Regions from separate parts of the Bacillus sp. NPDC094064 genome, predicted to be linked through region 2. Evidence: riboswitches for the same ligand, from Rfam matches in the RefSeq annotation. Region 2 holds a riboswitch; each other region holds the start of a gene.
What was found. A riboswitch is a leader RNA that binds a small molecule or an ion and turns the genes downstream of it on or off. The one in region 2 is predicted to bind S-adenosylmethionine.

Region 1 (3,288 bases), on a different contig from region 2:
AGCAAAGACGTTAGGTGGGGGATCAACTGCCCGTAAAAGCCCGATTGATTCAACTAATAATCAGTGGGTGATGAACAAAACCCCCACTGATTAAAGTTTCACTTTATTTTTCGATTTTTGCCCATTTGAAGTTTAATTGACCTGCAAAGTCTACTTGCACAATTCCTTTCACATAAGAACGTTCTAAATAAGATTCACCTTTTTGGTAAAGAGGAGCGATAACAGAGTCTTTAAATAATATTTTTTCGGATGCTAGTAATGCATCAAAGCGTGCTTTTTCATCACCAGCTAAAGTCGTTTTTACTTTTTCAATTGTGTCATCGAATTCTTTATTAGAGTAGTGATCTAAGTTATAAGGGTTGTTCGTTGTAAATAGTTCAAGGAATGTAATTGGGTCCGCAAAGTCAGGGCTCCAACCGTCAATTCCAATTTCGTAGTCACCTTTTAATAAAAGTGAAACTTGTTGCTTACGCGGTTGCGGTTTTATATTTACTGTTAATCCATCTAAATTCTTTTCAAGCTGTCCTTTTAGGAACTCACCAGTTTTCTTCTCAAGGTCACCATCACTTGTTAATAATTCTAACGTTATTTTTTCAGATCCAAGTTCTTGTTTTGCCTTTTTCCATAATTCTTGTGCCGATTTTGTATCAACCTTTGTTAAATCGCCGTTTGCAACGCGGAAGTCTGTTCCGTCAGGTCCTTTTGCAAAGTTTTTTGGTACGAGACCAAAGGTTGGTGTAGAGCCATCATTTAATAATGTATTTACAAAGGATTTTCTATCAATAGTTTGATCAATTGCTTGGCGTGCAGAAACGTTTTGTAGCACTTTGTTTTGTTGATTCATACGTAAAAATTGTACGCCTACGTTCGGACGTTCTTTGAAGTTAGCATCCTTTTTATATTTATCCACGAAATCAGATGTTAGTTTGATACGGTCTAATTGTTTGGACTCAAATAAGTTCACTTCTGTTGATTTTTCTTTTACGACATTAAAATTGATTTCTTCCAGTTTGACATTATCTTTATCCCAATAGGTAGAGTTTTTCTTGAATTTAAAGCTTTGTTCGTGCTTCCAATCGCTTAGTGTAAAAGCTCCGTTGTACAAGAGTGTATTATCTTCTAAAGCGTACTTATCACCTTGTGCTTTAAAGAATTCCTCGTTAATTGGTAGAAATGTTGGGAACGCTGTTAAGCTAATAAAATACGGAACAGGACGCTCTAATTCTACCTCAAACGTATGGTCATCAATTGCTTTTACACCAAGTTGTTCGGCTGGAAGTTCTTTGTTGTTAATTTTTGTTGCGTTTTTAATATCAAAGAATAGAAATGCATATTCAGAGGCTGTTGTTGGATCGACAGCTCTTTGCCAAGCGAAGACAAAATCTTTCGCGGTAACAGGAGTGCCGTTTGACCATTTTGAATCTCGTAAATGGAATGTGTATTTCGTTTTATCGCCACTTACTTCATGAGATTTTGCAACACCAGGAACAGGTTTATTACCTTCACCAAGATTATACAAACCTTCAAATACGTTTCTCATTACTTGGCCAGAATCAGTATCTGTAGCACGAGCTGTATCCATTGTTCGTATTTCAGTAGGGGAAGATAAGTTTAAAACTTGTTTACTAGGTGCCTCGTCTTTTGCATTTGCTCCGCTTGCTTCGTTTTTATAACTACCGCAACCAGTTAATAAAATACTTACTCCTACAACTGATGCAATACCGGGTACAAACTTCTTTTTCATTTGATTTTCCTCCTAAATAATTAATAAGTTTGGATGATGATGAGGGAAATGAAAAACAAAAAATCCCTCTTTTCAGATCGAGAAAGAGGGATTTTTACGTACAAGTTATGCACCCGTATATAAACGAAGTCCCTCATTCTATCTTTCAAGCATAAAGCTTGCAGGAAGTGGCACAGTATTCAAAATGAACCTGCTGCCGAGGTTTCAAAGGGCCAGTCCCTCCACCTCTCTTGATACAATGAGTAAACGAATAAATTTTATTAATTTTTGTGTTTCTTTGATAATTCAAAATCTTACACCTCGGATAATAAAGTGTCAACCTAATGAAATATAGTTTAAATTTTCAGTTTTCTTTAACAGAAAAACCACTGCATATGGCAGTGGTTTTTCTACTAGAAGTTAAAGTTATCTGGATCTGGACCAACGCGATGATTTTCATTTAAAGCTTGAATTGCTTTCATATCATCAGTACTTAATTCAAAATCGAATATATTTGCATTTTCAATAATGCGATGTTCTTTAATTGATTTAGGAATTGTTACAACTTCATTTTGTAAATCCCAACGTAAAATAATTTGTGCAGTTGATTTATTATATTTTGTCGCAATTTCTTGTAATGTTGGGTTATCCAGTAGTTGTCCTTGCATTAATGGTGACCAAGCTTCAAGCTGGATGTTATGTTCTTTACAGAAAGTGTGTAATTCTTCTTGAGCTAAACGTGGGTGGTATTCTACTTGGTTGACCATTGGTTTAATTTCAGCGATTTCAAATACATCTTGCAAATGATGAATGTGGAAATTACTCACACCGATAGCGCGAACACGGCCATCTTTATAAAGCTTTTCTAATGCTTTCCATGATTCAGTATATTTCCCTTTTACAGGCCAATGTACTAAATATAAATCTAAATATTCTAGACCTAATTTTTCTAATGTAGTTTCAAATGCTTGAAGTGTTGTTTCATAGCCTTGATCGCTATTCCACACTTTTGATGTAATGAATAATTCTTCACGTGAAACACCTGATTCACGAATCGCTTGTCCAACGCCTTCTTCGTTTTGATAGATTGCTGCAGTATCGATGCTGCGGTATCCATTTTTAATAGCTGCTTTTACAGAATCAATTACTTCTGAACCATCTTCTACTTTAAAAACGCCTAAACCGAACCAAGGCATTTTCACACCATTATGAAGTGTTGTATAGTCTTTTAAACTTGTTAAACTCATATTATTTCCCCCTAGCTTTTTTATTTGTTGCTTCAACTGCTTGTTGGATTGCCTCCGAAAAATTATATTCATATAAAGTTTTGAGCCCTTCAGCTGTGGAACCACCTGGTGTTGTTACTTGTTCGCGGAGGTTAGCTGGATCTTGTGTTTGTTCAAGCATAGAAGCAGAGCCAGAAATCATTTGAATGACAAGGTGTTTTGCAGTTGCTTCATCGACTCCATAACTCTTTGTTGCTTCAATTAAGCTTTCAGCAAAGTAATAAAGGAAGGCTGGTGCACTTCCAGTAACTGCAGTAAGTTGATGCACTTCTTCCTCAG
Region 2 (3,288 bases):
CTGCATTCGGATACGCTGACAAGTAGCCATTTTGAGGGATCGATATCATTTTCATGGCTTCTGTCATATGTAGTGGTCCTAGTTGGCAATTCAATCCAACGACATTTGCCCCATAATCTAAAAGCTGTTTTAATATTTCATTTACATCATTTCCATTTTGAGTCGTACCCGCCTCATGTAACGCTAATTGAGCTACAATGGGAATATTCGTTTGTTTTCGTAACACCTGAACAGCATGAAGTAATTCAAACTCATCATAGAAAGTCTCTAATAGTAATCCATCAACCTGTTCTTCTAGTAATGCACTTGCCTGTTCCAGTAACATAAATTCTCGCTCCATATCAGTTGTCGTAACAGCTCCGATATGTTTCATACCACCAATTGTTCCTAAAATTGCATTTCTTTCTGTTACAGATGCTTTCGCCAGTTTTACTGCCGCTCTATTAATTTCAGTAACTTGATTTTCTAAACCATACATACGTAATTTCGCTTCATTTGCTCCGTACGTATTTGTTTGAATTACATCAGCTCCAGCAGCTACATATTGTTTATGAATCGATATAATTAAATCTGGATCAGATACATTTAATTCTTCAAAACTACTTTGCAAACCGTGCGAATGCAATAACGTTCCAACCGCACCATCACCTATTACAATTCCTTTTGATAATAAATCTAGTAATTTCACGAATCTCCCTCATTTCTATCAATATAAAAACCCCCTCTTCACCGTGAAGAGGGGGACATAATTGTTCCGCCTCTTATTATGCAAAACATTCGTTTTGCAGGTATTAGCACCGTTTCAAACATTTCGTTTGAAGGTTGCCGGGTTTCACAGGGCCTTTCCCTCCACCGCTCTCAATAAGAGTTTGTCTATATATTTTATTTATGTAGCTAAAAGGAAATACGTTCCCCTTTTAACAATGTTTGTTAATTTTTTAATAAATTTAGCATGCACAAATACAAAAGTCAATGATACTTGCGTAAAAATAAAAATTATTTAAAATAAAGTTGCAATTCAATTATCTTTTGTTGTAAAGTTAAATCCATAATAAAATTTCATACAAACATTCTTATCTAGAGAGGTAGAGGGACTGGCCCTATGACGCCTCAGCAACCATTAACACTTGTTAATAAGGTGCTAATTCCAGCAAATTGTGAAAGATTTGACAGATGAGAAGAAGACTCTATTCAAACCGAAAGCCTTCTTCTTAGAAGGCTTTTTTTATTTATATTCACTTAATTGTTAATTTAAAAAGGAGGAATTTTCACATGTCAACTATTGAAACAAAACTAGCACAAATCGGAAATCGTAGCGAAACTACAACAGGAACTGTTAATCCACCCGTTTATTTCTCAACTGCTTACCGTCACGAAGGGATTGGTAAATCTACTGGTTTTGACTATTCACGAACTGGTAACCCAACTCGTGGTCTTTTAGAACAGGCAATCGCAGACTTAGAATATGGCGAACAAGGTTATGCCTGTAGTTCAGGGATGGCCGCTGTTCTCCTCGTTCTTTCTTTATTCCGCTCTGGAGACGAACTTATTGTCTCTGAAGATTTATACGGTGGAACATATCGATTATTTTCTGAACATGAAAAAAAATGGAATGTTCGATGTAGATACGTAAATACACAATCTATTAAACAAATCGAGCAAGCACTCACACCTAAAACGAAGGCTATTTTCATAGAAACTCCGACTAATCCATTAATGCAAGTTACCGATATCGCTGCTGTCGCAACTGTAGCGAAAAGACACGGTCTACTTCTTATTGTAGACAACACATTCTATACTCCTTATATACAACAACCATTAACAGAAGGCGCTGACATCGTACTTCATAGTGCAACGAAATATTTAGGTGGGCATAACGATGTACTAAGTGGCCTTGTCGTTGCAAAAGGAAAGAAACTTTGTGAGGAACTCGCTCATTATCACAATGCATCAGGTGCGGTCTTAAGCCCATTTGACTCATGGTTATTAATTCGTGGTATGAAAACGTTAGCGCTTCGCATGAGACAACATGAAGAAAATGCAAAAGCAGTTGTCGCTTATTTAAATGATGAAGACGGGGTGACAGATGTATTTTATCCTGGAAGAGGCGGCATGATCTCATTTCGTCTTAAAGATGAAACATGGATTAATCCCTTCTTACAATCTTTATCCTTAATTACGTTTGCTGAAAGTCTTGGTGGTGTTGAAAGTTTAATGACGTATCCAGCAACACAAACACACGCTGATATTCCTGAAGAAATCAGAACAGCAAACGGTGTATGTAATCGTCTTCTGCGATTTTCCGTTGGCATTGAAAATAGTAACGATTTAATTCAAGACTTACAGCAAGCCATTAAACTTGTAAAAGAAGGTGTAAGAATATGAGTTATTCCATAGATACACTCTTACTGCACAACCAATATAAACATGACTCGCAAACAGGAGCTGTTAACGTTCCCATCTATAATACATCAACTTTTCACCAATTTGATGTAGATACATTCGGCAAATATGACTATAGCCGGTCTGGAAATCCAACTCGTGAAGCCCTTGAAGATATTATTGCTTTATTAGAGGGGGGAACAAAGGGATTCGCTTTTGCATCCGGCATTGCAGCAATTTCTACTGCATTTCTCCTTCTTTCGCAAGGCGATCACGTACTCATTTCAGAAGACGTGTATGGAGGCACTTACCGAATTATAACTGAAGTGCTCTCTCGTTACGGTGTTTCACATACATTTGTTGATATGACCAATGTAGAGGAAATAAAGAAAAATATTAAATCCAATACAAAACTCTTTTATGTAGAAACACCCTCTAATCCACTTCTAAAAGTGACAAATATTCGTGAGGTTTCTAAAGTCGCGAAATCTATTGGTGCTCTTACTTTTGTTGATAATACATTTTTGACACCACTATTCCAGAAGCCACTTGACCTTGGCGCCGATATCGTTCTGCATAGCGCCACAAAATTCATTGCCGGTCATAGTGATGTTACTGCCGGATTAGCGGTCGTAAAAGATGCCGAACTCGCTCAAAAACTTGGATTTTTACAAAATGCTTTTGGTGCTATTTTAGGACCACAAGATTGCTCTCTCGTGCTTCGCGGTCTAAAAACATTGCATGTACGTCTTGAGTATTCAGCTGCAAACGCCAATAAAATTGCACACTATTTACAAAAGCACGCTAAAGTGCAAAATGTCTATTATCCTGGATTACAATCACATCCTGGATTTGATATTCAACAATCTCAAGCTACATCAGCCGGAGCTGTCCTATCTTTCACTT
Region 3 (3,288 bases), on a different contig from region 2:
AATATGAAAAAGTATATTGAGCTAGAAGGAAAAACATATTGTAATTCATGTATCCAAATAATAAGTAAAACAAAATAAAAAAAGCTTTGCGCTCACCGCGCAAAGCTTTTTTTCATATATTATAGACCAGCTTGCTCTTTTAAAGCTGCAGCTTTGTCTGTACGTTCCCATGAAAGATCTACATCAGTACGTCCAAAGTGGCCGTAAGCTGCTGTTTGTTTGTAAATTGGGCGACGTAAGTCTAGCATTTTAATAATACCAGCTGGGCGAAGATCGAAGTTGTTACGAACTAGTTCTACTAGTACGTCTTCAGATACTTTACCAGTGCCAAATGTATCAACTGAAATTGATACCGGTTGTGCTACGCCAATTGCGTATGCAAGTTGTACTTCTGCTTTTTCAGCAAGACCAGCTGCTACGATGTTTTTCGCAACATAACGAGCTGCATATGCTGCTGAACGGTCAACTTTCGTTGCATCTTTACCAGAGAATGCACCGCCACCGTGGCGAGCGTATCCACCGTAAGTATCAACGATGATTTTACGTCCTGTTAAACCAGCATCACCTTGTGGTCCACCAATTACGAAGCGGCCAGTTGGATTAATGAAGAATTTCGTTTCTCCATCCATTAATTCTGCTGGAACTACAGCTTTAATTACGTGCTCTTTTAAGTCACGATCGATTTCTTCCCATGTAACATCTGGGTGATGCTGTGTAGAAATTACAATTGTATCCACACGTACAGGTTTACCATTTTCATCATACTCAACTGTAACTTGCGTTTTTCCATCCGGACGTAAGTATGATAATGTGTCATCTTTACGTACTTCAGTTAAACGGCGAGCTAATTTGTGAGCAAGCGAGATTGGAAGTGGCATTAATTCTTGTGTTTCATTACATGCAAAACCAAACATTAAACCTTGGTCTCCTGCACCAATTGCCTCAATCTCAGCGTCAGTCATTAGACCTTCGCGTGCTTCTAGCGCTTGGTCAACACCCATAGCGATGTCAGCAGATTGCTCATCGATAGATGTTAAAACTGCACAAGTTTCTGCATCGAATCCGTATTTTGCGCGTGTGTAACCAATGCCTTGAATTGTTTCACGAACGATTTTCGGAATGTCTACATAAGTAGAAGTCGTAATTTCCCCCGCTACCAATACTAAACCAGTTGTTACAGTTGTTTCACAAGCCACACGTGCATTTGCGTCTTTTGATAAGATCGCATCTAAAATTGAATCAGAAATTTGGTCACAAATTTTATCTGGATGTCCTTCAGTTACAGACTCAGATGTGAACAGATGACGTTTTTTTGTCATGTGGTAAACCTCCCTACAGTAATTGTATATATTGTACGGAACTCATCCTTAATTTGCCACAAACTGCGACATACATTTATTCTCCCACACAAGCATACAGAAAAACCTTTCCCACTTTACATAGAGGAAAGGTTTAATTTGCTACTTGCATACTGCTTTTTGCCCTTCGCTCTTATCGTTCGAGACCTGTAGCCTCGCACAGGTTTTAGCACCTATTCACCTGTATTTACCAATACAGATGAGGTTGCTGGGCTTCATCGGGCCTGTCCCTCCGCCAGCTCGGGATAAGAGAGTATCCGTCCCAACCTATACTAAAGAAATGATATTCATTTGTCAATTAATATTCACATTTTCCCGAAAGTTTTTCTCAATACGTATAGAATGAAATATTAATAAGGAAATCATACATTCACACAAACAAAAATAAATAAATAGTATACATTATTTATATAATTGTGTTATACTCTTGGTGGGGATTACGAGAAATATTTCATTAGATGAAAATGAAAATGAAAAGGATGGTATATAAATATGAGTACTGTGAATGTCCAAATTGGTTTACATGAATTATTGAACGGAAGCAATGCACAGATTCAATTAAGTGTTCCGCAATTAGTGGAAAAAGTATTAATGCGAAATGAAGGGAAATTAACTTCTACTGGTGCAGTTTCTGCTTCAACAGGAAAATACACAGGACGTTCTCCTAAAGATAAATTTATTGTGAAAGAAGCATCGGTTGCTGACAAAATTGCTTGGGGAGCAGTAAACCAACCGATTTCTGAAGAACATTTTAATAAATTATATACAAAAGTATTAGAATACTTAAAAGAAAAAGAAGAGTTATTCGTCTTCAAAGGATTTGCTGGCGCTGACCGTAACTATCGCCTACCAATTCAAGTTGTTAACGAATACGCATGGCATAATTTGTTCGTACACCAATTATTTATTCGTCCAACTGAAGAAGAATTAACAACTCACGAGTCAGAATTTACAATCGTTTCTGCACCGAACTTCAAAGCAGATCCAGCAATTGACGGCACAAATTCTGAAGCGTTCATTATGGTTTCATTCGAAAAACGTATCGTACTGATCGGTGGCACAGAGTACGCTGGAGAAATGAAAAAATCAATCTTCTCTATTATGAACTTCTTACTACCTGAACAAGATATTCTTTCTATGCATTGCTCTGCAAACGTAGGCGAAGAAGGCGACGTAGCACTATTCTTCGGTTTATCTGGAACAGGTAAAACAACATTATCTGCTGATCCAAACCGTAAATTAATCGGTGATGATGAGCATGGCTGGTCTGATAACGGCGTATTCAATATTGAAGGCGGTTGCTATGCGAAATGTGTAAACCTTTCTCATGAGAAAGAACCACAAATCTTCGATGCAATCAAATTCGGTTCAGTTTTAGAAAACGTTGTCATTAATGACCAAACACGTGTCGCTGACTATAACGATACTACTTTAACAGAAAATACACGTGCTGCATACCCTATGCATGCGATTGACAATATCGTACTGCCAAGTGTTGCTGGACATCCGAATACAATTATTTTCTTAACTGCTGATGCATCTGGCGTATTGCCTCCAATCAGTAAGTTATCAAAAGAACAAGCTATGTACCATTTCTTAAGTGGTTACACTAGTAAATTAGCGGGAACAGAGCGCGGCGTTACATCTCCGCAAGCTACATTCTCAACTTGCTTCGGTTCACCATTCTTACCACTTGATGCATCTCGCTATGCTGAAATGCTTGGTGAAAAAATCGAGAAACACGATGCGAAAGTATTCTTAGTAAACACTGGCTGGACTGGTGGCGAATACGGCGTTGGTAAGCGTATGAACTTAGGTTACACTCGTGCAATGATTCAAGCAGCACTAAGCGGTGAACTTGCAAAAGCTGAAACAGCAAAACACGACATCTTCGGTCTTGAAGTTCCACTTCACGTACCAGGTGTACCTG

Region 1: it holds a riboswitch for S-adenosylmethionine, as region 2 does, so the genes downstream of both, ACQKNI_RS24810 (peptide ABC transporter substrate-binding protein) here and metI (cystathionine gamma-synthase/O-acetylhomoserine thiolyase) in region 2, are expected to answer to the same signal.
Region 3: it holds a riboswitch for S-adenosylmethionine, as region 2 does, so the genes downstream of both, metK (methionine adenosyltransferase) here and metI (cystathionine gamma-synthase/O-acetylhomoserine thiolyase) in region 2, are expected to answer to the same signal.

Annotation. Positions count from the first base shown of each region.
Region 1 is NZ_JBNNUI010000015.1:50,619-53,906, reverse strand. Features, by position in the region: gene ACQKNI_RS24810 (peptide ABC transporter substrate-binding protein) at 104-1,744, opposite strand; SAM riboswitch class I at 1,880-1,984, opposite strand; gene ACQKNI_RS24805 (aldo/keto reductase) at 2,137-2,970, opposite strand; gene proC (pyrroline-5-carboxylate reductase) at 2,972-3,288, opposite strand, start outside.
Region 2 is NZ_JBNNUI010000009.1:90,320-93,607, reverse strand. Features, by position in the region: gene ACQKNI_RS19865 (bifunctional homocysteine S-methyltransferase/methylenetetrahydrofolate reductase) at 1-688, opposite strand, end outside; SAM riboswitch class I at 759-868, opposite strand; SAM riboswitch class I at 1,071-1,180, shown strand; gene metI (cystathionine gamma-synthase/O-acetylhomoserine thiolyase) at 1,273-2,385, shown strand; gene metC (cystathionine beta-lyase) at 2,382-3,288, shown strand, end outside.
Region 3 is NZ_JBNNUI010000004.1:293,455-296,742, forward strand. Features, by position in the region: gene ACQKNI_RS12060 (hypothetical protein) at 1-78, shown strand, start outside; gene metK (methionine adenosyltransferase) at 120-1,319, opposite strand; SAM riboswitch class I at 1,489-1,610, opposite strand; gene pckA (phosphoenolpyruvate carboxykinase (ATP)) at 1,851-3,288, shown strand, end outside.